2 regions of the uncultured Oscillibacter sp. genome follow, and region 1 is predicted to be linked to the other one. Evidence: predicted binding sites of a transcription regulator. Region 1 holds the regulator's gene; the other holds the start of a gene.
What was found. The regulator Rex, encoded in region 1, represses fermentation and respiration genes when NADH is low (regulators of the CRP and FNR family bind a similar motif). The targets are predictions, from matches to a motif close to ATTGTTAANNNNTTAACAAT.

Region 1 (14,481 bases):
TGAACCAGCGCGTCCGCCCGGGTTTTCTTCGCCACTTCCTCCTTGCCCATCCCGTAGAAGGGCCCGCCGGAGCAGGTCAGAATCACCTGCCGGATCTCCCCCCGGTCCAGGCAGCCCTGGACGCACTGGAAAATGGCGGAGTGCTCCGAGTCCACGGGGACGATCTCCGCCCCCCGCCTCTCCGCCGCCTCCATCACCAGCTCCCCGGCGCAGACCAGCGTCTCTTTGTTGGCCAGGGCGATGCGCTTGCCCTCCCGGATGGCGGCGAGGGTGGGCTTGAGGCCCACCATGCCCACCACGGCGGTGACCACCGTGTCCACTCCCGGCAGCGTCGCCGCCGTGGAGAGGGCGGAGACGCCGCCGTGGACGCGGGTCTTCGTGTCCGCCAGGCGGACTTTTAAGTCCCTTGCCGCCGCCTCGTCGGTCATGATCACCTGCCGGGGCCGGAACTTCCGGGCCTGTTCCTCCGCCAGCGCCACATTGTTGTGGGCGGTGATGGCGGCCACCGTCAGCCCCAGCTGCTCCGCCACCTCCAGGGTCTGCCGCCCGATGGAGCCGGTGGAGCCTAAGATTGATATCGTCTTTGTCATCTCTACATCTCTATTCTATTACAGAAAGCTGAAAATAATCTCTAACACCGGGGCCACGAACAGCACGCTGTCAAACCGGTCCAGCACGCCGCCGTGGGCCAGGAACAAATGCCCGTAGTCCTTGATCCCAAATTCCCGCTTGATGAGGGAGAAGCTCAAATCCCCGACCTGGGCGACAACACCGCAGAACAGGGCCAGCGCCGCCATGGGCCCGTATCCAATGAGGGAACCGCCGAAGAAGCGGTCCATGACCCAAACAAACAGCAGGCCGCAAGCCATATTTCCCGCCAGGCCCCCGATGGACCCTTCAATGGTTTTCTTGGGGCTGACCTTAGGGGCCAGCTTGTGCTTCCCCAGGGTAAGCCCGGCGAAGAAGGCGAAGGTGTCACAGGCGAAGCTCAAGATGAAGGGCAGGAGGAGATAGGCCCGGTGAATGCCGGAGGCCTCCAGACGGAGGAAGGACGCGAAGGACCAGCCGATGGCAATGCTTCCGAAAAGCCCCGCCATGATCTGGTTGAATTTGACTTTTCCGCCCTTGAAAATGGCGTAGCCGAAAAACACCAGGGCTTCCAGCAAAAACAGCATGGGCGCATGGGCGGGGCGATCATAATACCACTCCACCGTAAAGACTGCGGTGATGACGCTCAAGGCCACCATCCCGCTTTCTTTCACGCCGCTGACACAACGCTGGAGTTCCATGGCCCCGATACCCGCCAGAAGATGCAGTGCGACCAGCATCGCAAATGGAGGTGCGGCCAGGACCACATAGAGAAGCGCCGGGATACCCACCACGGCCACCAGAATCCTCGATTTCATGGGGCTTCCTCCCTTCTCCCTACTTCACGCCGCCGAACCGCCGGTCCCGGGCGTGATAGGCCGCGATGGCCCGGTCGATCTCCTTCTCGTCGAAGTCCGGCCAGAGGGTGTCCGTGTAGTAAAACTCCGCATAGGCGCACTGCCACAGCAAAAAGTTGCTCAGCCGCTGCTCCCCGCTGGGGCGGATGATCAGCTCCGGGTCCGGGATGCCCCGGGAGTCCAGATAGCCGGAAAAGACCGCCTCTTCCAGCTCCTCCGGTTTCTTTACCCCGGCGACGCAGTCGGCGGCGAAGCGCCGCGCCGCCCGGAGAATCTCGTCCCGCCCGCCGTAATTGAGGCAGACGTTGGCCTGGAAATCGTCCTTGGAAAGGTGCTCCGTAATCTCGTCCGTCTCCCGGGCCAGGGTCCGCAGCTCCGGGGCGATGGGAGTCATGTCCCCGAAGAAGTGGAGCCGGATGTGGTCCCGCTCCATGGTGTCCACTGCCTCCAGAAGGTACTTCTTCAAAAGCGCCATGATGGCGGAAACCTCCGTCTCGGAGCGCTTCCAGTTCTCCGTGGAGAAGGCGTAGACCGTCAGGTACTTCACGCCGATATCCTTGCAGTAGGTGGCGATTTTCCGGAAAGTCTCCGCTCCCGCCTTGTGCCCCGCCGTCCGGGGAAGGCCCCGTCTCGTGGCCCAGCGGCCGTTGCCGTCCATGATGATCGCAATGTGGCGGGGCGGGGCCGGCAGATTCCCGCCGGTTTCCCCCCGCGCCGCTCCATTAGCGCGGGGCGGCGCCAGCCGCCCCGTTTCGTTCTTGTTTTCCGCCATCAGACCGCCATCAGTTCCTTTTCCTTCTTCGCCAGCAGCTCGTCCAGCTTCTTGCAGCTCTCGTCGGTGAGCTTCTGGAAGTCCTTTTCCACCTGCTTCAGCTCGTCCTCGGTGATCTCGGACTTTTTCTCCTGCTTTTTAAAGTTGTCCATGGCGTCCCGGCGGATGTTCCGCACCGCCACCTTGCCGCTCTCGGCGTATTTGCGGATCTGCTTTACCAGCTCTTTCCGGCGCTCCTCGGTAAGCTGAGGGAAGGCCAGGCGCAGGGCCTTGCCGTCGTTCTGGGGGTTGATCCCCAGGTCGGAGTTCTGAATGGCTTTTTCAATCAGTTTCAGGGCGGAGCCGTCCCAGGGGGAGATCAGCAGGGTCCGGGGGTCCGGGGAGGAGATGGCGGCAATCTGCTGAATGGGGGTGGGGCTGCCGTAGTAGTCCACCAGAATCCGGTCCAGCACGGAGGCGTTGGCCCGGCCCGCCCGGACAGAGGCGAAGTCCGCCGCCACGGAGTCGATGCTCTTTTTCATCTTGTCCTCGTATACCTTGTATTCGTCCTTTAACATAATGGAGACGCTCCTTTCAATTGTTCAAATCCGGCGTATGCTTCCGGTCATTCTTTTACAATCGTGCCCACCTTCTCGCCGCAGACGGCCCGGAGGATGTTCTCCGGGTCTTTCAAGGCGAAGAGCAGCACGGGAATGTGGTTGTCCATGGAGAGGGACGTGGCCGTGGTGTCCATCACCATCAGGTGCTGGGCCAGCACGTCGTCGTAGCTGATGGTGTCGTATTTCACCGCGCCGGGGTCCTTCACCGGGTCGGCGGAGTACACGCCGTCCACGTTTTTCGCCAGCAGGATGACCTCCGCGCCGATTTCGGCGGCCCGGAGGACGGCGGCGGTGTCCGTGGAAAAGAAGGGGTTGCCGGTGCCGCAGCCGAAGATCACCACCCTCCCCTTTTCCAAATGCCGGATGGCCCGGGAGCGGATGTAGGGCTCGGCGATGGGCCGCATCTCGATGGCCGTCTGCACCCGGACGGGAATGCCCTTTTGCTCGCAGACGTCGGCCACGGCCAGGCAGTTCATCACAGTGGCCAGCATGCCCATGTGATCCGCCCGGGTCCGCTCCATGCGGCCTCCGCCGTCCTTGGCGCCCCGCCAGAAGTTGCCGCCGCCCACCACCAGGCCCACCTGAACGCCCAGGTTCAGGCATTCCTTCACCACGTCGCAGACCCGGCCAATCATCTGGAAGTCCAATCCGGCGTGCTTGTCTCCGGCCAGGGCCTCGCCGCTGATTTTCAGCAGCACCCGCCGGTATACAGGTTTTGTCATCGTGTGACCTCCCTTTTCCGAATATGCCGTTCTTCTGGGTTTTACAGCGGTTACTATTTTAACGTATTTTTCCGGTTTTGCATAGGGGGTAGACGAGATTTTTCGAAAAAAAGCCGAAAAGCCCCTTGCACCTCCGCCCTCGTTTGGAATACAATATTACTTCCGAACGGAAAGGCCGGAAGTAATATGTGCCATGTTTTGCGGTTGCCGCTGTTTACAGTGGCGAGCAAAACGGCTTGAATCAAATTTATTATTTCCGAGCTTTAAGCTCGGAAATAATAAAGCGCCCCGGCCCTTTTGCCGGGGCGAAAGGAGCGTTGCTATGATTTTTGACGGACATTCCGATCTTCTCTACGACGTGACCCGCCGCCGCCTGGCGGGGGAATCCCGTGTATTGGAACGGCGCCACCTGGACCGCCTCTGCCGGGGCGGCATCGAGGGCCTGGTCCTGGCCCTCTGGTACGGCCGGGGGCAGGGCCAAACCTTCTGGGAGGGTGTCCCCGGGGCGGAGCGCGCCGCCCACCGGCTGGAGGTGATGCTCTCCTGCGCCCAGGCGGAATTCGCCGAGTGCCCCTGGCTGGCGGTGGTCCGCACCGCGGCGGAGGCGGAGGCCGCCCGGGCGGAGGGAAAGCTGTACGCCTTCCTGGCCATTGAGGGCATGGAGGGCCTGGAGGGCCCGGAGGAGCTGGACCGGCTGGCCTCCCTGGGCCTCCGGCTGGGGATGCTCACCTGGAACGAGGAAAACCGCTTCGCCGCCGGGGCCGCCCAGGACCCCGCCAAGGGGCTGACGGACCTGGGCCGCCGGGCCCTCCGGCGGATGGAGGACCTGGGGATTCTTATAGACGTCTCCCATCTGAACGAGGGCGGATTCCGGGAGGTCCTGCGGCTGGCCCGCGGCCCGGTCATCGCCTCCCACTCCAACTGCCGCGCGCTTTGCGACGTGCCCCGGAACCTTACCGACGAACAGCTCCGGGCCATCCGGGACAGCGGCGGCGTGGTGGGCGTGAACGCCTATAACAACTTCGTTCACCAGGACCCGGAACGGCAAACGGCGGAAACGCTGGCCCTCCACGCCGCCCGCATGGCGGAGGTCATGGGCGTGGAGCATGTGGCCTGCGGCTTCGATTTCTGCGAGTTCATGGGCTCCCCCGGCAACGAGGCGGCCCGGGGACTGGAGGACTGCGGGCACGCCGGGGCCTTCCTGGACTGCCTGGAGCGCCTGGGCATGTCCCCGAAGGAGCGGGAGCTGGTAGCCCGGGGAAATTTTCTGCGGATTTTGGGCAAAGCGGGAAAGTAGGCATTGAATTTCTCCGCCGGATTTACTATACTGGACACTGAAAAAGAAAGGAGGCCGATCCTGATGTATTCCTGCAATCAACTGCTTCAAGCCCTGGAAGCGGGCCAGTGCGACGCCCCCCTCGCCGCCGTCTACACCGCCGGGGGGCTGACCCAGGCCCGGGCCCGGGCCCTGCACGTCACCCAGGCCCTGGCGGACGCCTTCGCCCCCAAGGGCGCCGCCGCCCTCTTCAGCGGCCCCGGCCGCACGGAGCTGGGGGGCAACCACACGGACCACCAGCGGGGCCACGTCCTCTGCGCCAGCGTGGACATGGACATGATGGCCTGCGCCGCCCCCAACGGGCAAAACGTCATCCGGGTCCAGTCCGAGGGCTACCCCACCCTGGAGGTGGACCTCAGCGACCTCAGCCCCCGGCCCGAGGAGGCCAACTCCTCCGCCGCCCTGGTCCGGGGCGTGGCGGCGGGCATCGCCCAGCGGGGCTATGCGGTGGGCGGCTTTGACGCCTGCGCCGTGTCCAACGTCCTCTCCGGCTCCGGCCTCTCCTCCTCCGCCGCCTATGAAATCCTCATCGGCAACATCATCAACCACTTTTTCTGCGAAGGGAAGCTGGACGCCATCGAGCTGGCGAAAATCGGCCAGTACGCCGAAAACGTCCACTTCGGCAAGCTCAGCGGCTTGATGGACCAAATGGGCTCCTCCGTGGGCGGCGCGGTGGCCATCGACTTCGGCGATCCCGCCGACCCGGTGGTCCGGCCCATCTCCTACGACTTCGCCGCCTCCGGCCACGCTCTTTGCATCGTGGACACCGGCTCCGACCACAGCGCCAAGCACCTGACGGAGGACTATTCCAACATTACCCGGGAAATGCGCTCCGTGGCGGTCCATTTCAGCAAGCAGCTCCTCCGGGAGGTTCCAGAGGCGGACTTCCGGGCGGCCATCCCCGCCCTGCGGCGGGAGTGCGGCGACCGGGCCGTCCTCCGGGCCCTTCACTTCTACGATGACGACCGCCGGGCCGTCCAGGAGGCGGACGCCCTGGAGCAGGGGAATTTCGCGGCCTTTCTGGCCCTGGTAAACGCCTCCGGCGTGTCCTCCTCCCTGCACCTTCAAAACACCTGGTCCACGGCGGACCCCCGGCAGCAGGCCATCCCCCTGGCCCTGGCCTTCGGCCGGGAGCTGCTGGAGGGAACCGGGTCCATCCGGGTCCACGGCGGCGGCTTCGCCGGGACGATTCAGGCCTTTGTCCCCCTGGAAAAGCTGGACGCCTTCCGTTCCGGCATGGAGGCCCTGCTGGGCCCCGGCATGTGCCATGTGCTCCGGGTCCGGCCCCAGGGCGGCTGCGTGGTGGTGGCCTGACGGTTTACAAAAGGCTTTTGTAAAGGCAGAAAGGAAGCAAAATCATGGTAAACGAAGCGATTGCCAAGCTGGCGGACTACGCGGAACACGCCGGCCTTATCGCCGCATATGAGCGCACCTGGGCCATCAACACCATCCTGGATGTGTTAAAGCTGGACAGCTATACGGAACCGGAGCATACCTGGGACCCAGCCGGCATAGAACTGGCCCCCGTGCTGGAGGAGCTGCTGGACGACGCCCACGCGCGGGGCGTGCTGGCGGAAAACTCCGTGGTCTACCGGGATCTCTTCGACACGGAAATCATGGGACGCCTCACCCCCCGCCCCGCCCAGGTGATCGAGATGTTCCAGACCCTGTGCGCCCGGGACCCCAAGGCCGCCACGGACTGGTATTACACATTCAGCCAGGACACCAACTACATCCGCCGGGACCGCATCGCCAGGGACATGCAGTGGAAGGCCCCCACGGAGTACGGGGACCTGGACATCACCATCAACCTCTCCAAGCCGGAGAAGGACCCCAAGGCCATCGCCGCCGCCCGGGACCTCCCCGCCTCCAACTACCCCCGCTGCCAGCTCTGCGCGGAAAACGAGGGCTACGCGGGCCGGGTGAACCACCCCGCAAGGCAGAACCACCGGGTGGTCCCCATCACCATCAACGGCTCTCCCTGGTTTTTGCAGTACTCCCCTTATGTCTATTACAACGAGCACTGCATCTGCTTCAATCAGATTCATACCCCCATGAAGATCGACCGGGCCTGTTTCGGCAAGCTCCTGGATTTCGTCCGCCAGTTCCCCCACTACTTTGTGGGCTCCAACGCGGATCTTCCCATCGTGGGCGGCTCCATTCTGGCCCACGACCACTTCCAGGGCGGACGGTACACCTTCGCCATGGAGACGGCCCCTGTGGAGACTTCCTTTACCTTCCCCGGCTTTGAGGACGTGGAGGCGGGCATCGTAAAGTGGCCCATGTCCGTCATTCGAATTTCCTCCGAAGACCCGGACAGGCTTATCGCCCTGGCGGACAAGATCCTGGGCAAGTGGCGGGCCTACACCGACGAGGCGGCGGTCATCCTCGCCGAGACGGACGGCGTGCCCCACAACACCATCACGCCCATCGCCCGGCGGCGGGGAGAAAAGTTCGAGCTGGACCTGGTGCTGCGGAACAACCTGACCACCGAGCAGTACCCCCTGGGCCTCTATCACCCCCACGACGAGCTTCACCACATCAAAAAAGAGAACATCGGCCTCATTGAGGTCATGGGCCTGGCGGTGCTCCCCGCCCGGCTGAAGGAGGAGCTGGCGGCGGTGGCAGACGGCCTCGTCCATGGCCGGGACCTCCGTGCGGATGAGAGAACCGCCAAACACGCCGGCTGGGCGGAGGCCTTCGCTCCCAACTATACGATTACGGCGGAGAACGCCCCGGAAATCGTCCAGAAGGAAACCGGCCTGGTTTTCGCCCAGGTGCTGGAGCACGCCGGGGTCTACAAGCGGACAGCGGAGGGCAAAGAGGCCTTCCTCCGCTTCCTAAACACGATTTAACGATCCGCGCCTTCTTTTTAAACGCTCCACCGGCTTTGCCGGTGGAGCGTTCTCCCGTCTTGACAGGGGCGGGATTCTATATTATGATAAAAATCCGGTACTGAAACCGATTTTCCCGGGCCCTGCCCGGACACATAGGAGGCAAATTCATATGAAAGAACGCAGCCGCAACGTCACCCAGGGCATCGAACGGGCCCCCAACCGCTCACTGTTCTACGCCCTGGGTTACACCAAGGAGGAGCTGGAGCGCCCGCTCATCGGCGTGGTCTGCTCCTATAACGAGATTGTTCCCGGCCACATGAACCTGGACAAAATCGCCGAGGCCGTGAAGGCCGGCGTCCGGGCCGCCGGGGGCACCCCCGTGGAGTTTCCCGCCATCGCCGTGTGCGACGGCATCGCCATGGGCCATGTGGGCATGAAGTATTCCCTCATCACCCGGGATCTCATCGCCGACTCCACCGAGGCCATGGCCATCGCCCACCAGTTTGACGGGCTGGTCATGATCCCCAACTGCGACAAGAATGTCCCCGGCCTTCTCATGGCCGCCGCCCGGCTGAACATTCCCGCCGTTTTTGTCTCCGGCGGCCCCATGCTGGCGGGACGGCTGAACGACGGGCGGCGCACCTGCCTGAGCCACATGTTTGAGGCTGTGGGCAGCTACTACGCCGGGAAGCTGGACCAGGAGGGCGTGGAGGACTATGAGAACAACGCCTGCCCCACCTGCGGCTCCTGCTCCGGCATGTACACCGCCAACTCCATGAACTGCCTGACGGAGGCCATCGGCATGGCCCTCCGGGGCAACGGCACCATCCCCGCCGTCTGGTCCGCCCGGCTGCGGCTGGCCAAGCACACGGGCATGAAGATCATGGAGCTGGTGGAAAAGAACATCCTCCCCCGGGATATCATGACCGAAGCGGCCTTCCACAACGCCGAAACCGTGGACATGGCCCTGGGCTGCTCCACCAACACCATGCTCCACCTCCCCGCCATTGCCCATGAGTGCGGCATTGCGCTGGACCTGGACATGTCCAATGAGATTTCCAGCCGGACCCCCAACCTCTGCCACCTGGCCCCCGCCGGGGATACCTACATGGAGGACCTGGAGGGCGCGGGCGGCGTCTACGCCGTCATGAAGGAGCTGACGAAAAAGAACCTTCTGGATACCTCTTTGATCACCTGCACCGGAAAGACCATCGCCGAGAACCTGGAGGGGGTGGAAAACCGGAACCCGGAGCTCATCCGCCCCATTGAAAGCCCCTACTCCCAGGACGGCGGCATCGCCGTGCTGAAGGGCAACCTGGCCCCGGAGGGCTGCGTGGTGAAGCGCTCCGCCGTGGCCTCCGAAATGATGATCCACAAGGGCCCCGCCCGGGTCTTTGACTGCGAGGAGGACGCCATCGCCGCCATCTACGCCGGGAAAATCGTAGCCGGGGACGTGGTGGTCATCCGCTACGAGGGCCCTAAGGGCGGTCCCGGCATGCGGGAGATGCTGAATCCCACCTCCGCCATCGCGGGCATGGGCCTGGACAAGGACGTGGCCCTCATCACCGACGGCCGCTTCTCCGGCGCGACCCGGGGGGCCTCCATCGGCCACGTCTGCCCCGAGGCGGCCCAGGGCGGCCCCATCGCCTTTGTGGAGGACGGGGACACCATCGCCATCGACATCACCAAATGCTCCATCTCCCTGGAGGTGGACGAGGCCGTTCTGGCGGCCCGGAAGGCCAAGTGGGTCTGCCCGGAGCCCAAAATCAAAACCGGCTACGCCGCCCGGTACGCCAAGCTGGTGACCAGCGCCGCCCGGGGCGCGGTCCTGGAATAATCATTCTTCTCAGCAAGCCAAACGGGGGCCGCGGCATGACGCCGCGGCCCCGCCCGCATTGCATAAGGAGGACTCTATGGAACTGGAATTGACAATCCTGGCCTGGATACAGCTTCATCTCCGCTGCGGCTTCCTGGATTGGCTGATGCCCTTTGTCAGCGGCCTGTCCAACCATGGGGAAATCTGGATTCTCCTCGCCGCCGTGCTGCTCCTCATGCGGCGGCAGCGGGCATACGGCCTCTCCGCCGCCTGTGCCCTGACCCTGGATCTGATTGCGTGCAACATCCTTTTAAAGCCCCTGATCGGCCGGGTCCGGCCCTTTGCCTTCCGCCCGGACTTCCCGTTGCTGGTCCCCCCGCCGGGGGACGCCTCCTTCCCCTCCGGCCACACGGCGGCGGCGTTCGCCGTGGTCTTTGCCTTGCGGTTTTCCGGCAGCCCGTTGTGGCGTCCGGCCCTGGCCCTGGCCGCCGTGACGGCCTTCTCCCGGCTGTATCTTTACGTCCACTGGCCCACCGACGTCCTGGGCGGCGTCCTGCTGGGCGCCGCCGTGGGCTGGGCCGGGGCTAAGCTGACGAAAGCGCTTCTCAAAAAGCCCAAGGAGCCCTGAAAAGAGCCCCGGACCCTGTTGGGCCCGGGGCTTTAGTTATGTCATTGGTAAAAAAGTACCGTCACGGCAGCCACCCGGTTGCCGTCGCTCCAGCCTAGTCTATCACCAGGCTATCAGAGCGCGCGAACGCTCTTTTGCCTACTTTTCTCTCGAGAAAAGCAGGTCAGCAGCAGGGAGCGGGGTTGCAGTTGTTGTTGCAGCCGCAGTTGCAGCCACCGCAGTTGCATCCGCCACAGTTGCATCCGCCGCAGCTGCACCCGCAGCCGCATCCACATCCGCCGGTGCTTCCGCCCCAGCTGTTGTTTCCGCAGCAGCACCAGACGATGATCAGCAGGATGATGATCCAGCAGCAGTTTCCGCCGCCAAAGCCGTTATTGCACATAATGAAACCTCCTGAGAGATGTAGACCGAATCGGAGCGGTCCCAGTTCATCATATGCCCCCCGCCCTTGGAGGTGACTAACGCCGCCCCCGGGAAGACCCTCCCGAGGGCGGCGCACACATATTACTACATTACTACAAGCGCCAGTTCAGCACCGGCGGCGCGGCGTCCCGCTCAAACTGAGTAAAGACCCCCTTGTCCATCAGCCGCTGGGCCAGCGTCAGGCCCGTACCGGCTATCGGAACCTCCAGCGCGTAATAGGAGACGTACACCAGCTCCGCCCGCAGGAAGGGGTCCCGCTGGAGCATGGCCGCCTCCCCCTCCGTCAGAAGGCCCGCGCTCTGAGCCCGGGCCAGCGCGTCGGAGAGATCCGTGTTGGCGGCGGAGCTGTAGCCCAGGGCCCGAAGGACGAACTCCGTATACTGCCGGGCGTTCACCGGGCCGGAGGGGCGGAACTCCGTAGCGCTGTAGCCGTTGGTATAGCCTTTTTCAAAGGCATAGCCCACGTATTTCGCCCCGTTGGTCCCGGGCTGCACATCGTTAAAGGGACAAGTCCCGTTCCAGGTCAGGGCCTCGCTCTCCTCCCCCAGCACCCGGATGAACATGATCAGCGCTTGAAGTCGGGTGGGGGCCGCTTCCAGGTCAAAGCCCTGACCGTAGCCGGTGTAGCTGCCCTGGAAGAGGTGCATGGCCTTCAGGGCGGCGGCCATGGCGTTGTAATCCGTAGAGGTGGAGTCGTAGAAGGTGCAAGACCCCTGCCAGTCCACCACGGCAGTCTTGCTGGTAATGGTAAAATCAGCGGCGGTGTCCTCCGCCACCAGGTAGCGGTGCCGGAGCACCAGGCTTCCCCCGCTGGGGATCACCGTCCCGTCCGTCACATCCACCACCGCTCCGGAAGAATAGCCGACCTTCCCGCTTCCCGCCAGAAGCAGCACGCCGTCGCCGGTAACAGCCTGTAAAACATCCTCCTGTTTCACGCGGCGCTCCGTCCAAGCGGCGGCCGCCCCAATGGGCGCGGAGGAAATCCCCCCGTCCCCCCCGGAAAGCGCCCCGCCGTTCTCCAGCCGGGCGTCCACGGCGGCGTCCACCTTATTGGTAAAAGCTCCATTCAGATACGACAAGGAGGCCAGCGGGTCCCCGGCGTCCCCGGCAGCGGCGGCCCAAACGGCGGCAGCCAGCAGGCACAGCGGGACCAGGACGAGCAGTTTTTTCCGCATGAGGGTTCCTTTCTCCTTTGTCAACGGTTGGCAATGCGGTAGCTCAGGGTCAGCAGGCTGTCGGCAAAGTGGATGTTCTCAATCTTCACGTCGGGCTGGCCGCAGATAATTTCCACGTTGGTAAAATTCCAGAAGCCCCGGACTCCCAGCGCAACAAGCCGGTCCGCCGTTTCCTGGGCGATGGACTGGGGAATCGTCAGCACCACCACGTCCACACTGTGGGAACGGATGAAATCGTCCACCTCGTCCATGGAATAGATCGGAACGCCGTTGACCCGGGTGCCGGTGACAGCGGGCGAAACGTCGAAAGCGGCGTCCACCGTAAAGCCGGTCTGGGCAAAGGGGAAATTCTGCAAAAGCGCGTGGCCCAGATTACCCACGCCGATCATCACCAGATGATGATTGTTGTCCACACCCAGAATCCGGCCGATTTCCGTGTGAAGCTCCTCCACATTGTAGCCGTAACCCTGCTGTCCGAACTCCCCGAAGCAGCTCAGGTCCTGGCGAATCTGGGAGGCGGTGATGTTCATCTCCTGCCCCAGAGAATGGGAGGAGATGCGCACCACGCCTTTGGCGCAGAGTTCGGTCAATTGCCGGTAGTAACGGGGCAGCCGCCGGATAACGGCGTCGGAGACATTTTCTTTCTTCAAAGCCCTCACTCCCAATCAGAATTTGTCATAACAGTTATAGTTTAGCTCATAATCGGTAACTTGTCAATTTTTTTAACAATCTTTTTCCTAAAAAATTTCCCCGGAGCAGAGAACCCACCGCGGCCTTTGCGGCGGCGCCAATTCCCCTTAAAAATCTTTTGTAGAATTCCACGGCAGAATATGGTATCCTAAATAAAACAGCCGGAGCGCACCGAGCGGCGATGCGGAGGGGGATCATCATGCTGCGCGTATTTTTAGCAGAGGACGAGAGCATCATCCGGGAGACTCTGCGGGACACCGTGCCCTGGGCCCAATATGGCTATACCTTCGCCGGGGAGGCCGGGGACGGGGAGATGGCCCTGCCCCTTATCCGCCAGCTGAAACCGGACGTGCTCATCACGGACATCCGCATGCCCTTTATGGATGGCCTGGCCCTCAGCGAGCTGGTCCGGCGAGAATTTCCGGAGATGAAAATCATCATCATCTCCGGTTACGACGACTTTGAGTATGCCCGGCAGGCCATCAGCATCGGTGTGGACCAGTACCTTTTAAAGCCCATCACGAAAAAAGCCCTGCTGGACGTGCTGGAGGAGCTTAAGAAGAAGATCGAGGGGGAACGGGCCAACCGGAGCTATCTGGCCCAGTTCCACCAGGAGGCGGAGGAGTACGAGCAGTACACCCGCCGGGTCTTCTTCGAGCGGGTGGTGGCCGGGCAGCTCTCCGTCCAGGAAATCTATGAGTCTGCGGCCAAGCTGGACATCGACCTCCGGGCCCAGTGCTATACCATCGCCTTTTTCTCCGTTCTGCCGGAGTCCTCCGGCTCGGCGGAAGTCTACTCCGAACCGGGAGCCCGCCTGCGGGACGCCCTGCTGGAGCATTTTCTGAAATACCCGGAATACATCCTCCTGCGCTGGAACCTGACCACCTATGCCGTGCTCCTTAAGGGCGAGACCGCCCGAATGGAGGAGCTGGCCCGGCGCTGCGTGGAGACGGTGCGGAGCCAATACGCCGCCTATGCGCCGGAGCAGAACTGGTATGTGGCCATCGGCCGCCCCACCCAGCGGCTCAGCACCCTGCCCGCCTGCTTTGAGGAGGTCTCCCGCCTCTGGGCCTACCGGCACATCCTGCCCCAGCAGCATGTGCTGACGGCGGACTCCGTCAGCTTTCTCACCGGCACTGGCGGCGGGAACAGCCAGCTGGACCGGCTGGACGCCGGCAAGGTGGACCCGGCCATTCTTTTGGGCGTGATGCAGAGCGCCAGCGCCCAGGAAATTCCCAGTTTCACGGACGAATACATCCACAGCGTGGAAGAGGCCCTGGGGTCCAAGCCGTTTTGCCAGTACCTTATGCTTTCCGTCCGTTTTACGGCGGACCGCTTCGCCGCCTCTTTGGGCGTGGGACGGCAGGAGGCTTTCGCGCCCCTGACCTGCCTGGACCTGGTGGGGAGGAACGTGACGGCGGCGGACTTGAAAAGCTATTTCTCCGCCATTTTGCTGCGGATGGTGGAGCTGCGGGACCAGGCGTCCAGCAGCCAGTGCCGCCAGCTTCTCAAGCAGGCGATGGCCTACATTGACAACCACTTTACCGAGGAATCCCTCTCCTTGAACCAGGTAGCCCGGGAGGTGAACATCTCCGCCAACTACCTCTCGGCGGTGTTCAGCCAGGAGATCGGGGCCACCTTCACCGAATATGTCACCGGGAAACGGATGGACCGGGCCAAGGAGCTGCTCCGCACCACGGACAAGCGCTCCGGCGAGGTGGCGGCGGCGGTGGGATATAAGGACCCCCATTATTTCAGCTTCCTGTTCAAAAAGACCCAGGGCTGCACGCCCCGGGATTACCGGGGAGGAAAGCGCTCATGAGCCGCCCGGATTCCATCCAGAGCCGGATGCGCCGCATGGCGGTGGTGTCCTGCAGCTTCATGGCGGCGGTCCTGGCGGTGACACTGGCGCTGGCGCTGGTTTACAACAGCCAGTACAAAAACCTCCTCTACAATGTGACCACCGCCTCGGAGTTCAACCAGGATTTCAAGGAAAACATCGATCTCAAGATGTATTATTACGTCATCGAAAGCCGGT
Region 2 (14,481 bases), on a different contig from region 1:
ACGAAATCCTCTCCGCTCTCCCTGCCGCCGGGGTTGGGCTGGTGGTAGATCCCGGCTGTGAGCTGGAGAGCTCCCGGGCCGCCCTGGCCCTGGCGGAGCGGTATCCCTTTGTCTATGCCGCCGTTGGCATCCACCCTTCTGACTGCGCCGGGACGGGCGAGGCGGAATTTGCCGCCCTCCGGAAGCTCTGCGGCCACGAAAAGGTGGTGGCAGTGGGAGAAATCGGCCTGGATTACTATTGGAAGGACAACCCTTCCAAGGAGTTCCAGCAGACGGTCTTCCGGCGGCAGATTGAGCTGGCGATTGAGCTGGACCTGCCCGTCATCGTCCACGACCGGGAGGCCCACGGGGATTCCCTGGCCATTGTGCTGGACTATCCCGAGGTGCGGGGGGTGTTCCACTGCTTTTCCGGCAGTCCCGAGATGGCGGAGGCGCTTTTAAAACGGGGATGGTTCTTGGGCTTCGACGGGCCCATTACCTACAAAAACGCCCAAAAGGCCCCGGAGGTGGCCGCCGTCACGCCGCTGGATCGCATCGTGGTGGAGACGGATTCCCCCTACCTCTCCCCGGTCCCCCTGCGGGGGAAGCGGAATGACAGCCGGAATTTGTCCTATATCATTGAGAAGCTAGCGGAATGGAAGGGCGTGTCCCCGGAAGAGATGACCCGGATCACTTGGGAGAACGGGCTGCGGTTATTTCCGAAGATTGGGGCATTCTACAAGGAGGAAACTGGATGTACCGAATAATTCCCCTGCTGTTGATGCTGGTAGTGCTGACGGCCTGCGGCGCGAAACCGGAAACCGTTATGGAAGTTCTGGAGGTCCCGGCTTTTGCCCTGCCGGAGACGGCGGAGGCCGAACCCATTTCCTCAGAGGCCGCCGTCACCGAGGGCCGGGCCCCGGCGGAGGACTATGACCTGCCCCTTCCGCGGGAATTCAGTCCAGAGAACAGCTGGATGCGTTATGACATAGACGGCTGGCTGCGAGGAGGGACCATCGGCCTTCTAGCGGAAGCGCCCGAAGCAGGCGCAGCCTTTTACGGCTTGCCTTATTCGGAGAATGCCCACGAGACCGCCCTCATCCGCTGGGGGAACAGCCTGGCGGAATTCGACTGGGACTTCCTCACGCCCCGCCGGTTCCTGCCCCGCATGGCTGTAATGGACCTGGACGGCGACGGGAAAGACGAGCTGATTGTCCTCACCTACGTAGGCAGCGGCACCGGCGTTTCGATCTATGACCTGCATGTGCTGGAGAAAAATCCGGACGGAACCCTGACGGATTACGCCATGCCGGGGAGCCTCTGGCAGGAAAGGCTTCCGCCTCTGCTGAGGTTTGTCCAGACAGATGGAAGAAACTTCCTAATTTTGGGTCGGGAGCTTCTGGAAATCGATATGGAGCACGTTTTGGAGGGCCAGATGGAGCCCTCCGCCGGATGGATTGCAAACTTCCGCCTTCTGCCGGAGGAGCATGCCATCCAGCTTTTGGGCGCGGTGGACCTTTGGAAGACCACGAACTACGTGGCCGATTATACCGCTGATGTCGGATACCGGGACGGCGTGTTTACTCTGTCCGGATTTCATCTGCAATAGGAAAAGGAGCGATTCTTCTATGGAAAAAGGCTTTACCATCACCTACGAGTACGGGGAAAACCTGTATGTCAACACCACCAACCGCTGCAACTTCAACTGTGAATTCTGTCTCCGGCACAACGGCCGCGGCGGCAGCATCTACACCCACAATCTATGGCTGGAGCGGGAGCCCACAAAGGAGGAAATCCTGGAGAACATCGAAAGCCGGGACCTCGCAAAATACAAGCAGCTGGTCTTCTGCGGCTTCGGCGAACCCAGCTACCGCATCGACGATATCTGCTGGGTGATTGACCAACTCAAATCCAAGGGCAAAAAGCCCTTCACCCGCATGGACACCAACGGCACCGGAAACCTGATTCACGGCCGGAATATCTGCCCGGACTTCGCCGGGCGGTTCGACATGGTATCCATCTCCTTGAACACCGACACGGCGGAGAAGTACGACGCTCTCTGCCATCCGGTCCAAACCGGGGCCTACGAGGCCATGAAGTCCTTTGCCAAGGAGCTCCGGCAGTATGTGCCCACGGTGATGATGACCGTGGTGGACACCATCCCCACGGAGGAGATCGAGAACTGCCGGAAGATCTGCGAGGAAGAAATTGGAGCGGTTTACCGGGTGCGGGAATATATTGAAGACTGAGGAAAGGAAGCGTTCGCATGTTTCATTTACTAGGCTCTCTAATTATGGGTGCACTGGTGGGCTGGATTGCCGGGAGGCTGATGGATGCCGGCGGCGGGTTTCTCCGCAACATCATCATTGGCGTGGTAGGCTCTGCCGTAGGCAGCACCGTGTTCGGCCTGTTCGGCTTTTACGCCTACGGCTGGTTCGCCAATCTCATTGTGGACGTAGCAGGCGCATGCCTGTTCATCTGGGTGGCCCGGAAATTGTTCCGCTAAGCCGCCGGTTATTATTTCCGAGCTCAAAACTCGGAAATAATAAATTTGATTCAAGCCGCTTTGCTCGCCGCTGTAAACAGCGGCAACCGCAAAGCATGGCACATATTACTTCCGACCTTTCAGTTCGGAAGTAATATGCAGAAATGGCTTTCACCATTAGGTGAAAGCCACTTTCCCTTTACAGCATTTGCAAAAGCTCAATTTGCTCCCCGGAGGGGCCGGTGAAAAACCAATTCTGCAAGCCTCCGAAGAGGTCCGGCAGGACCTTCTTCTCCGGTGTCAGGAAACTGTCCACTCCCGCCGCCCGGATTTCCGCCGCTGCCGCATCCAGGTCGTCTACCAGGATAGCGAAGTGGGGGACGTTCCCTTCCCCCATGGGCATGGCCCCAGGGCTCTGGATCAGCTCCAGCGTAATGCCGCCAAACAGCACCAAAGCCAGCTTCTTCTCTCCCGCCGGAGCGTTCACAGCGCCCCGGCCCCTTACTTCGCCGCCCAGATTTTCATAAAAGGCAATGCTCTTTTCAATATCCTGCGTATAAACAGCCACATGGCCCAACCCTTGAAAATGTTCCCGCATTTTTATCTCTCCTTAACAGCCAAAGAGGGACCCGAAGGCCCCTCTTTGTAAATTCAGCAATTCCGCGCTGCCGCTCCGGCCCGGACGCCCTCCAGACAACCGGAGCGGGCGAACGCTCTTTTTGGATACTTTTTCTCTCCGAGAAAGAGTATCAGCACTTCTCAAAGACGGTGGCAACGCCCATGCCGCCGCCGATGCAGAGGGTGGCCAGACCCTTCTTGGCCTCGGGGCGCTTCTGCATCTCATGGAGCAGGGTGACAATGATCCGCGCGCCGGAAGCGCCCACGGGGTGGCCCAGAGCGATGGCACCGCCGTTGACATTGACCTTCGCCATGTCAAAGCCCAGCTCCCGGCCCACGGCGATGGACTGGGCCGCAAAGGCCTCGTTGGCCTCGATGAGATCGATGTCGTCAATGGTCACGCCGGCTTTCGCCATGGCCTGACGGGAGGCGGGCACGGGGCCCACGCCCATGATCTTGGGGTCCACGCCGCCCTGGCCCCAGCCGATGAGCTTGGCCATGGGCTTCAGGCCGTATTTCTCCACAGCCTCGCCGGAGGCCAGAATGATGGCCGCCGCGCCGTCGTTGATGCCGGAGGCGTTGGCCGCGGTGACCCGCTGCTGGCCCTTGTCCTCGGTTTCCTTCTTGCCGGTGACCTCGAAGGTATGGACAACCTCGGGATTGGGGGACTCGGGACCCACGGGGAACGCGCCGCGGAGCTTCGCGATGCCCTCGGCGGTGACGCCGGCCTTGGGATATTCGTCCTTCTTGAAGTCCACCATGTCCCGCTTGACCTTCACGGGGACGGGGACGATCTCGGCATCAAACTTACCGGCGGCCTGGGCGGCCTCGGTCTTCTGCTGGGAGGCGGCGGCAAACTCGTCCTGCTCCTGGCGGGTGATGCCCCAGATGTCGTTGATGTTTTCCGCGGTGGTTCCCATGTGGTAGTTGTTATAGGCGTCCCAGAGGCCGTCCTTGATCATGGTGTCCACCAGCTTCTTGTCGCCCATGCGGGCGCCCCAGCGGGCGTCCATGGAGGCAAAGGGAGCGGCGCTCATATTCTCCGTGCCGCCGCAGACCACGATATCGGAATCCCCGGCCAGGATGGAGCGGGCGCCCTCGATGAGAGACTTCATGCCGGAGCCGCAGACCATGCCCACGGTGTAGGCGGGAACGGAATAGGGAATGCCGGCCTTGATGGAGACCTGACGGGCCACGTTCTGGCCCTGGGCGGCGGTGAGGATGCAGCCGAACATGACCTCATCCACATTCTCCGGCTTCACACCGGCGCGGTTCAGGGCCTCTTTGACCACGATCGCGCCCAGCTCCGCAGCGGGAGTGTTCTTCAGACTGCCGCCAAAGGAGCCGATGGCGGTACGGCAGCAGTTCACGACATAAAGATCTTTCATGATGTTCCTCCGTATTTGTAATATTTTGGCGGCTCGGCGGGCCGCCGGAGTCTCAACGGGCAAGGCGGGACGCAGATTGCCAATTTTTTGACAAGCCCGCTGACCGCCTTTCTCTGCGTATCATTATAGAGACTCCTCCCCGTTTCGTCAATGGTCTTTCGTCAGGTTTTACAATTTCGTTAAATCTTTGACAACATCAGGTCCGTTTTCGTCAAGGTGACGAAAATCCATCGTTTTCCAATCCCGCCCGGTCCCGCTTCCCGGTTTCAGGAAGCGGAGGGCTTACGTCTTCTCCGCCCGCAGCTCCGCCAGCGCCTGGTCAAAAGCAGCGGCGTCCAAGTTATCATAGGCCGGGGCGGTCTGGACCAGAGCTTCCTCAGCGGCAGCCTGGAGCAGGCGGTCAAAGGCCTCTCCCGCCAGGTCCTCCCCCTGGAAGACCAGACGGCGAAGTATGGAAAACCCCTCCTCCGACTCCAAAATTCCGGAGCATTGGCCCTCCTCCAGGGTCTGCGCCGCCTCCTCCAGCGCCGGGGGCAGGGTCCCGTCTCCCGGCAGAAGGGTCCGGGGGCCCGCCGCATCGTCTCCCTCCGCCGCCAGAACCGAAAAGGCCGCCGCCGGGTCCTCCGCGCTGTTGAGGCGGGAGAATACCTCCGCCGCCTTCTCCCGGGCTGCCTCCCGGTCCTCCCCGGCGGAAATCAGAATACGGTCCACCGTCAGGCCGTCCGTGTTCTCCAGGAGGCCTGAGAGCTCGCTGCCCTCCGTCAGGCAGAGGTCGTAGAGCTTGGCGTAGAGCATCCCCACCTCCGACAGCTCCTCGGAGCGGAGGCGATCCAGCCCCAGGGCCGCCAGTTCCTTTAAGTACGCCTCTTCCCCGCCGCGGGCTGCGGACTGCTCCTCCCAGGTCTCCGCCAGGGCCGCCCGCTCCCGCTCGCTGAGGGCGCAGCCGTACTGCTCCGCCCAGTTCTCCACCGTGGCGTAGAGGGCCGTGTTGGCCAGGGCCTGGTCCTTGGCATAGTCCGCCAGGGTGCCGCCGGGGACCGGGGTCTCCCAGTCCAGGGACAGGCCGGCGTCCTTGTACTTCTCCCGGACTTGGTCACAGGTGAAGGCCAGCCAATAGAGATACCGCCAGGCGGGGACCTCCCGGCCGTCCACGGTCAGCAGGACCAGCTCCTCCCCCAGCTCCGCCGCCCGGCCCAGCAGGGAGGCGTTTTTCTCCTCCCCTTTCACCGCGCAGCCGCTGAGTCCCAGGCATAGAGCCAGGCCCAGCGCCGCCATCCGTTTCCGCATCGCTCCCACTCCTCCCATCATGAGGTTGTCCCAACCATTATATTGGGAAGGAACGGAAGATATGACAACACGGGGGATCTGTCTTCAGATCCCCCGCGTTTTACGCCTGGGTTTGCAGCTTCAAATCCTCCACCAGCTCCATGGCGCTCTCCAGCGCGTCCGCGCCGGGCTTCAGCTTCAGCTTCAGGGCCGGGTCCTCTCCGGCGGCCACGGACAGGCGCTGGCGGTACTTGTTCAGTCCGCAGACCTTCACCACCGCCTCCGGGCGGAACACCGCCATCTGGAAGCGGAGGACGTCCTTCTTCTGGGTAATGTCCGACACCCCCGCCTTGGCCGCCGCCGCCCGCAAAAGGGCCACGTCCAGCAGGGCCAGCACCGGCTTGGGAGCCTCCCCATAGCGGTCCAAAAGCTCATCCAGCAGGTCCGACGCGTCGTCGTTGGAGCGGATGGCGGCGATGCGGCGGTAGAGGTCCATCCGCTGCTCCGGGGAGGAGACGTAACGCTCCGGGATGTTGGCGTTGACGGTCAGGTCGGCGGAGCACTCCGTTTCGATCTGCCTCTCCTCGCCCCGCTCCTCCAGCACGGCCTCCTCCAAGAGCTTTAAATAGAGGTCATAGCCCACGCTCATGAGATATCCGGACTGCTCCGGGCCCAGGAGATTCCCCGCCCCCCGAATCTCCAGGTCCCGCATGGCGATGCGGAAGCCGGAGCCAAACTCCACGTACTCCCGGATGGCCGAAAGGCGCTTGGCGGCAATCTCCTGGAGGACCTTCCCCTTTCGGAAGGTCAGGTAGGCGTAAGCACGCCGGGCGCTGCGGCCGATGCGGCCCCGGAGCTGGTGGAGCTGGGCCAGGCCCATTTTGTCCGCGTCCTCTACGATAAGCGTATTGACATTGGAGATGTCAATGCCCGTCTCTATGATGGTGGTGCAGACCAGCACGTCCGCCTCTCCCTCCACCATGGCCCCCATAACGGCGGACAGCTCCTGCTCGCTCATCTTCCCATGGCCGGTGACCACATGGACCTCGGGCCCCAGCATCTTTTGAATGCGGGAGGCCACGCGGTCAATGCTCTCCACCCGGTTGTGAAGGTAGTAAATCTGCCCGCCCCGGTCAAGCTCCTTTCGCATGGCGTCCTCCAAAATGGCCCAATCGTGCTCCAGCACATAAGTCTGGACCGGCTGGCGGTCCGCCGGGGGCTCCTCGATGGCGGACATGTCCCGGAGTCCCGACAGGGCCATGTTCAGCGTCCGGGGAATGGGCGTAGCGGACAGGGTCAGCACGTCCACCTGACGGCTCATCTCCTTCAAGCGCTCCTTGTGGGTGACGCCGAAGCGCTGCTCCTCGTCGATGATGAGCAGCCCCAGATCCTTGAACTCCATGCCCTTTTGCAGCAGCTTGTGAGTACCGATGAGAAGATCCACCCGGCCCTCCTTCGCCAGCTCCAAAATACGCTTTTGGTCCTTGGGCGGCGTGAAGCGGGACAGCACCTCAATCCGCACCGGGAAATCCCGGAAGCGGCCCATGGCCGTGGCGTAGTGCTGCTGGGCCAGGACGGTGGTGGGCACCAGGATAGCCGCCTGCTTCCCGTCCAGCACGCACTTCATCACCGCCCGGAGGGCCACCTCCGTCTTGCCGTAGCCCACGTCGCCGCAGAGGAGGCGGTCCATGGGCCTCGGGCGCTCCATGTCCTTCTTGATTTCCGCGATGGCCCGGAGCTGGTCGTCCGTCTCCGCGTAGGGAAACGCCTCCTCAAACTCCTGCTGCCAGGGGGAGTCCTGGGAAAAGGCGAAGCCGGGACAGCGCTGGCGCTCGGCGTAGAGCTTCGTCAGGCCCTTGGCCAGGTCCTTGACGGCCTTCTTGGCCCGGGTTTTCTGCTTGGCCCACTCGGTGCCTCCCAGCTTGTTCAGCTTCCGGCTGCCCTCGCCGTCCTCTCCGCCGCCGATATACTTGCTTACCAAATCCAGCGCCGTGGCGGGGACATAGAGGCAGTCCCCCCCGGCGTAGTCAATTTTAATATAGTCCTTCTCCACGCCGTCCACCGGCATCCGCTGGATGCCCGCGAAGCGGCCTACACCGTGGTGAGCATGGACCACCAGATCCCCCGGCTTCAAGTCGGTATAGGACTGGATTTTCTGGCGGTTGGAATCCTTTTTGGGCCGCGCCCGCTTCCGGGAGGGGGCGATGAGCTGCCCCTCCGTCAGCACCGCCAGCTTCAGGGCCGGCCACTCGCACCCGGCGGAGAGGGCTCCCACGGATATCCGCACTTCCCCGGGGCCCGGCATGGCGGTTCCCTTGATGTCCAGGGCAGCGGGAATCCCCCGTTCCGAGAGAAGATTGTGCAGATTTTTCGCCCGCGTCTCCCCACCGCACAGCAGCAGCACGGCGCTGCCGCTCTCCCGGTACTGCTCCAAATCCGTGACGGCGGTCTCCAGGCTGCCGCCGTAAGAGCTGAGCTGGCGGGCGTTGACGCTCAAAAGGCCCTTGGGCGGGTATGGATAGCGGGAAGTGGGCAGAGCCCCCGCCATGATCACCGGGAAGGCCTCCAAGGCGGCGTAAAGCTCCTCGGCGGAGAGGAGCAGCTTCGCGTAGTCTCCTGCTAAAATCCCGGCCTCCATTAAGGTCTCCAGGTCCTGCCGGTTTTGGAGCAGCGCGCCCTTCACCCGCTCGTCCACCCGGCCCGCCTCGCAAAGGAACACCAGGGCGTCCTGGGGCAGATAGTGGACTCCGGCGGCGGCTTTAGGATAGACGGCGGTCAGATAGCGGTCCATTCCCTCGGGGACGGAACCGTTTTTCAGGCGCTCACCGTCCTCCCGGAGATGAGCGGCGGCGGGAGAGCCCTTTTTCTCCAGCTTTCCGGCCAGGGCCAGGAGCTTCTCCCCCAGGCCCTCCAGTCCTCCCTTTGCCTGCCGGGGCAGGACCTCGGCGGCGGGGAGAATCAGGGCGGAATCCAGGTTCGCCGTCCGCCGCTGGGTACCGGGGTCAAAGGCCCCCATGGAGTCGATTTCATCGTCGAAGAACTCACAGCGGACCGGCTGGTCCATCAGGGGGGAGAACACGTCCAGAATGCCGCCCCGGAGGGCAAACTGGCCCACGCCCTCCACCTGCTGGCAGCGGACATACCCGGCGGAGAGAAGCCGGTCCGGCAAATCGCTCAGATCCAGACGCTCTCCCACCCTCAAAATGACGGACAGATCCCTCAGCAGTTCCGGAGGCATGGTCCGGGCCATCAGGGCGTCGGCGGTGGCCACAACGGCCCCGGGAGCGCCTTGGGCCATGGCGTACAGCGCCGCCAGGCGGCCCCGCTCCCAGTCCCGGGAGGACACCGCCCCGGGGCGGAGCCGCCACTCCCGGCTCAGCAGCGTCACCGGAGCTTCGCCCAGCAGGGCCTCCAAGTCCCCGGCCAGCTGCCGGGCCTCCCCCTCGTCGCCGCAGACAAAGACCGCCGGACGGCCCGCCGCCCGAGCCGCCGCCGCGCCCAGGCAGGCCCGCTGTACGGGCTGAAGGCCCGTCACCGCGGCGGGACAGCCGCCGTCCTCCACCCGGCGGAGCAGCTCCCCCGCCTCCGGAATGGTCATCAGTTTTTCCAGCAGATGCTTCATGGCAAAAACCCTTTGCAGTCAGTTAAAATCGTTCATGGCCCTCTGGCAGCCGTGCTCAATGACGCACGCCGCCGCCTCGATGGCCCGCCGGAAGGCTTCCAGAAGGACCTCCCGCTCTTTCTGGGAGGGGACGCCGATAACCCAGTCGATCATGCCGTCCTTGTCCTCCGGGGCCCCGGTGCCGATTTTGATTCGGGGAAAGTCCTGGGTGCCCAAGTGGGCGATGATGTTTTTGATGCCGTTGTGCCCCCCGGCGGAACCGGTGGGCCGTACCCGCAGCTTTCCCACGGGAAGGGCCACGTCGTCGTAAATCACCAGCACATGGTCCGGGGGGATTTTATAAAACTGCGCCGCCTCCCGCACCGCTTCGCCGGAGAGGTTCATGTAGGTCTGAGGCTTCATCACCAGGCACCGGGCCCCGGCGAATTCCATCAGGTTGTAGGCGGACTTGAACTTCACCTTGTTCAGCTTCACGCCCTTTTGCTCCGCCAGCAGCTCCACCGCCCGAAAGCCCATGTTGTGCCGGGTGTTCTCGTACTTCGTTCCAGGGTTCCCCAGCCCCGCGATCAGCCACTCCACGGAGGAGCCCTTATTTCCAAACAGCATATCGGTCCCGCCTTTCCAAAAAACTCAAAAATTCGACCATTCCGCACAACCCACGTAGGCGGGGAAGTACGACTTCCCCGCCTTGGATGGCTCTATTGCTTTATAGATGCGGACGCCGGCCTCAGCGGAACAGCTTGGAGATGGAAACCTCCTGATAGACCCGCTCGATGGCCTCGCAGAACATAGGCGCCACGGAGAGATACTTCACCTTGCTGCTCAGCTCCGGCTGAATAGCCGGGATGGTGTCCAGCAGGGCCAGCTCCTGAATGGGGCTGGCATTGATCCGGTCAATGGCCGGGCCGGAGAGCACGCCGTGGGAGGCACAGGCGTGGACGCTGTGGGCCCCATTGTCCATCAGGGCCTGGGCGGCATTGCAGAGGGACCCGCCGGTGTCCACCAGGTCGTCAAAGAGGATGCAGTCCCGTCCCTCCACGTCGCCGATGACATTCATGACCTCACAGTGGTTGGCCCGCTGGCGGCGCTTATCCACAATGGCCAGCTGCATGTGCAGCTTCTGGGCAAAGGCCCGGGCCCGGGAGACAGAGCCCACGTCCGGGGATACCACCACCATGTCCTCACAGCTGCCGCCAAACTTCTTGGCGTAGTAGTCCACGAAAATGGGGTTGCCCGCCAAGTTGTCCACCGGGATATCGAAGAAGCCCTGGATCTGGGCGGCGTGGAGGTCCATGGTCAGCACCCGGTCCGCCCCGGCGGCGGTGATCATGTTGGCCACCAGCTTGGCGGTGATGGGGTCCCGGGCCTTGGCCTTCCGGTCCTGCCGGGCATAGCCGTAGTAGGGAATGACAGCGGTAATGCGGCCTGCGGAGGCCCGCTTCAGCGCGTCGATGATGATGAGCAGCTCCATCAGGTTGTTGTTAACCGGGCTGCAGGTGGGCTGGACCACGAAAACGTCGCTGCCCCGGACGGTCTCATACAGGGAGACAAACACCTCGCCGTCGGAGAAGGCGCCGACCTCGGCCTCTCCCAGCTTCGTGCCCATCTGCGCGCAGATTTCCTTCGCCAGCTTCAGGTTCGCGTTGCCGGAGAACACCTTGATATCTTTCCCGTGTGAAATCATATCCTAAACGCTCTCTTTCCATGACCGGGCCTCCGGTCATTTATTTTTTTGTCCAGCCGCGCCATTGGCCGGACGAATTCACTTTTTTCTTTATCCCATTTCCTTGGAGGCTTCCCTCTGCCGCAGCAGCGCCTCAATCTCGGCCACGGTGTCCGGCCCGTAGACCGGCAGCCAGCCGGAGACCAGCTCCGCGCCCTGCACGCTGTTGGTCATTTTCACCCGCCAGGTCTCCCGGAGCTCCCGGCCCGGCGCGGCGTAGGCAAAGCCCGGCCCGGCCTCCTCCATAGGGAACGCGGCCCTGGGGAGCACCAGCGTGGCGCCGTCCGTGTCCAAAAACGACTCCAGGTCCGTCCACTGCTCGGAAACGGCGGACTCCGGGGGCAGGATGCCCCGGGCTTCCTCCGCGAAGCGGGGGCCGCAGACAGCGAAAAGCCGCTGAACGCCTTCAGCCCGCAATCGGTCGCATACCCAGGATAGGATGGGACGGGACAGCACGGTTTCCAGCATCAGCGGCTTTAAGCCCGCCGGGACGGCGGCGTCTTCCTCAAAAATCAAAACAGCCTGTTTCGGACAACTCATGAACTCGCCCTCCTTTGCACATTTTTACTAAAGGCAACTCCATTATAGCAAACTTTTGGGGAAAATCCAGTGGTTACGGTGAATTTGTCCCTAGAATTTTTTCCAAATTTTTTCCTGTCTCTTGTTCTTTTTTGTCAGAGCTCACGGAAAAAGAGAGAAAAGCCCCCAAATCTCCCGGCTTTTTTCGGCGTTTCGCAGAATTTGCTTTTTCCCCCTGGTATGTTTTAATCAAAAATGTAATTTTTTCAAAGAATGTAGTTGAATTTGTTAAGGTAATAGATTACAATAACACTATTCTGTGAAAAAGCGGGAGGGCCCCTATGCTGCACGTCGTACTGGTGGAACCGGAGATTCCCCAGAACTGCGGGAACATCGCCCGCACCTGCGCCGCCACCGGCTCCAGCCTCCATCTGGTCCGCCCCCTGGGCTTCGACATCTCCCAGGGCGCCATCCGGCGGAACATGAAGCGCTGCGGCCTGGACTACTGGCACTTGGTGGAGGTTTCGGACTACGAGAATCTGGAAGACCTCTTCCGCCGCCATCCGGAGGCCGCGTCGGACCTTTGGCTCACCACCACCAAGGCTCCCCAGCCGTACACGGAGGCAGCATTCACGGAAGACAGCTGGCTTTTCTTCGGCAAGGAGACCGCCGGGCTGCCCCTCCCCTTCCGGGAGCGGTTTCGGGAGCGCTGCGTCCGGCTGCCCATGGTGGACGAGGCCCGGAGCCTGAACCTGAGCAACGCCGTAGCCGTATGCGTATACGAGGCCCTGCGGCAAAGCGGATTCCCCGGCCTTTTGGGTACGGGAGAAATGGCGCGCTTATAACTTATAGCATTATAATATGTTTAAACCGGCGTTCGCGCCGAGAAATAAGTTCTTTTTAGGAGGAGTCCTGAGATGAATTACAACAAGAAGACCGTCAAAGACGTAGAGGTGTCCGGCAAAAAGGTGCTGCTGCGCTGCGATTTCAACGTCCCCCAGGACAAGGAGACCGGCGCGATCACCAGCGACAAGCGCATCGTGGCCGCCCTGCCCACCATTCAGTACCTGCTGGAGCAAGGCGCCGCTGTGATCGCCTGCTCTCACCTGGGCAAGCCCGAGGCCAGCTTTGACAAATGGGTCAAGAAGCAGGCCGAAAAGGGCAAGGATCCCGCTTCCCTCACCGAGGAGAAGTGGAAGAAGTCCCTGGCGAAGCTGAGCCTGGCTCCCGTGGCCAAGCGCCTGGGCGAGCTGCTGGGCAAGGAGGTCGTCATGGCCGCCGACGTGGTGGGCGAGGACGCCAAGGCCAAAGCCGCCGCCCTGAAGCCCGGCGAGATTCTGCTGCTGGAAAACACCCGCTTTGAAAAAGGCGAGACCAAAAACGACCCGGAGCTTGCCAAGGCCATGGCCTCCATGGCGGAGGTCTACGTGTCCGACGCCTTCGGCGCGGTGCACCGGGCCCACGCCTCCACCGCCGGCGTGGCCGATTACCTGCCCGCCGTCTCCGGCTTCCTGATCCAGAAGGAGCTGGACTTCCTGGGCGGCGCCATCGCCAGCCCCAAGCGGCCCCTGGTGGCCATCCTGGGCGGGGCCAAGGTCTCCTCCAAAATTGGGGTTATCAACAACCTGCTGGAAATCGCCGACACCATTATCATCGGCGGCGGCATGTCCTACACCTTCTCCGCCGCCCAGGGCGGCAAGGTGGGCAACAGCCTGCTGGAATCCGACTGGATGGACTATTCCAAAGAGATGATCGCCAAGGCCGAGGCCAAGGGCGTGAAGTTCCTTCTGCCGGTGGACACCGTCTGCGGCGACAAGTTTGCTCCCGACGCCAAGAGCCAGCTCGTCAAGGCCGGGGAAATTCCCGACGGCTGGGAGGGCTTGGACATCGGGCCCGAGACGGTGAAGCTTTACTGTGACGCCGTGTCCGGCGCGGGCACCGTCATCTGGAACGGCCCCATGGGCGTGTTTGAGTTCCCCGCCTTCGCCAAGGGCACCGAGGCCATGGCCGAGGCCCTGAGCAAAACCTCCGCCATCACCGTCATTGGCGGCGGAGACAGCGCGGCGGCGGTGGAGCAGCTGGGCTACGCCGACAAGATGAGCCACATCTCCACCGGCGGCGGAGCCTCTTTGGAGTTCCTGGAAGGCAAAGAGCTGCCGGGCGTGGCGTGCCTTTTGGACGCCTGACGCCGTCTTTTTGAGGAAAAAGTTCAGGAAAAAGCACTCTGCGCCCTTGACTTTTTCCCTCAGTTCGGCTATATATTAGTTGATTGCTTTTTGCTTTCCCACGGGCCCTGACGCCCGCCATCTTGAAAACATAAATATAAAGGAGTTTTGAACATCATGAACCGCAGATATCGCAAAACCGTCATCGCCGGAAACTGGAAGATGAACATGACCGCCAGCGAAACCAAGAAATTTGCCGAGGAAATCCGCAAGATTATGCCCCGGGCCAAGTGGTGCGAAACGCTGATCTGCGTCCCCGCCTGCAACATCTCCACCGCTGCCAAGGCTTTCAAGGATCTGCGCATCTCCGTGGGCGCCGAAAACGTCTACTTTGAGGAGAAGGGCGCCTACACCGGCGAGATCTCCGCCGATATGCTGAAAGACCTGGCCGTCAAGTACGTCATCATCGGCCACAGTGAGCGCCGCCAGTACTTCGGCGAAACCGACGTCTCCGTCAATAAAAAAGTCCACGCCGTGCTGAACGCCGGTATGAGCCCCATCATCTGCGTGGGCGAAAGCCTGGAGCAGCGGGAGACCGGCATCACCAACGAGTGGATTGCCCTCCAGGTGAAGAGCGCCCTCTTCGGCGTGCCCGCCGACAAGCTGCGCCGCTGCATCATCGCCTATGAGCCCATCTGGGCCATCGGCACCGGCAA

Region 2: a site for Rex is predicted at 4,546-4,565, ahead of Q1M04_RS01710 (acetyl-CoA C-acetyltransferase). Genes of this name have one in related genera too.

What each region holds. Positions count from the first base shown of each region.
Region 1 is NZ_CATMPS010000007.1:31,177-45,657, reverse strand. Features, by position in the region: gene Q1M04_RS05745 (1-deoxy-D-xylulose-5-phosphate reductoisomerase) at 1-590, opposite strand, end outside; gene Q1M04_RS05740 (phosphatidate cytidylyltransferase) at 609-1,406, opposite strand; gene uppS (polyprenyl diphosphate synthase) at 1,426-2,217, opposite strand; gene frr (ribosome recycling factor) at 2,217-2,774, opposite strand; gene pyrH (UMP kinase) at 2,822-3,538, opposite strand; gene Q1M04_RS05720 (dipeptidase) at 3,861-4,835, shown strand; gene Q1M04_RS05715 (galactokinase family protein) at 4,899-6,188, shown strand; gene galT (UDP-glucose--hexose-1-phosphate uridylyltransferase) at 6,233-7,729, shown strand; gene ilvD (dihydroxy-acid dehydratase) at 7,881-9,548, shown strand; gene Q1M04_RS05700 (phosphatase PAP2 family protein) at 9,625-10,155, shown strand; gene Q1M04_RS05695 (hypothetical protein) at 10,319-10,537, opposite strand; gene Q1M04_RS05690 (S-layer homology domain-containing protein) at 10,671-11,753, opposite strand; gene Q1M04_RS05685 (redox-sensing transcriptional repressor Rex) at 11,774-12,412, opposite strand; gene Q1M04_RS05680 (response regulator) at 12,643-14,265, shown strand; gene Q1M04_RS05675 (sensor histidine kinase) at 14,262-14,481, shown strand, end outside.
Region 2 is NZ_CATMPS010000002.1:19,607-34,087, reverse strand. Features, by position in the region: gene Q1M04_RS01735 (TatD family hydrolase) at 1-746, shown strand, start outside; gene Q1M04_RS01730 (hypothetical protein) at 734-1,588, shown strand; gene Q1M04_RS01725 (TatD family nuclease-associated radical SAM protein) at 1,608-2,228, shown strand; gene Q1M04_RS01720 (GlsB/YeaQ/YmgE family stress response membrane protein) at 2,246-2,485, shown strand; gene Q1M04_RS01715 (VOC family protein) at 2,664-3,062, opposite strand; gene Q1M04_RS01710 (acetyl-CoA C-acetyltransferase) at 3,214-4,470, opposite strand; gene Q1M04_RS01705 (peptidylprolyl isomerase) at 4,753-5,757, opposite strand; gene mfd (transcription-repair coupling factor) at 5,858-9,358, opposite strand; gene pth (aminoacyl-tRNA hydrolase) at 9,377-9,964, opposite strand; gene Q1M04_RS01690 (ribose-phosphate pyrophosphokinase) at 10,086-11,042, opposite strand; gene Q1M04_RS01685 (hypothetical protein) at 11,133-11,621, opposite strand; gene Q1M04_RS01680 (tRNA (cytidine(34)-2'-O)-methyltransferase) at 11,942-12,445, shown strand; gene Q1M04_RS01675 (phosphoglycerate kinase) at 12,518-13,786, shown strand; gene tpiA (triose-phosphate isomerase) at 13,943-14,481, shown strand, end outside.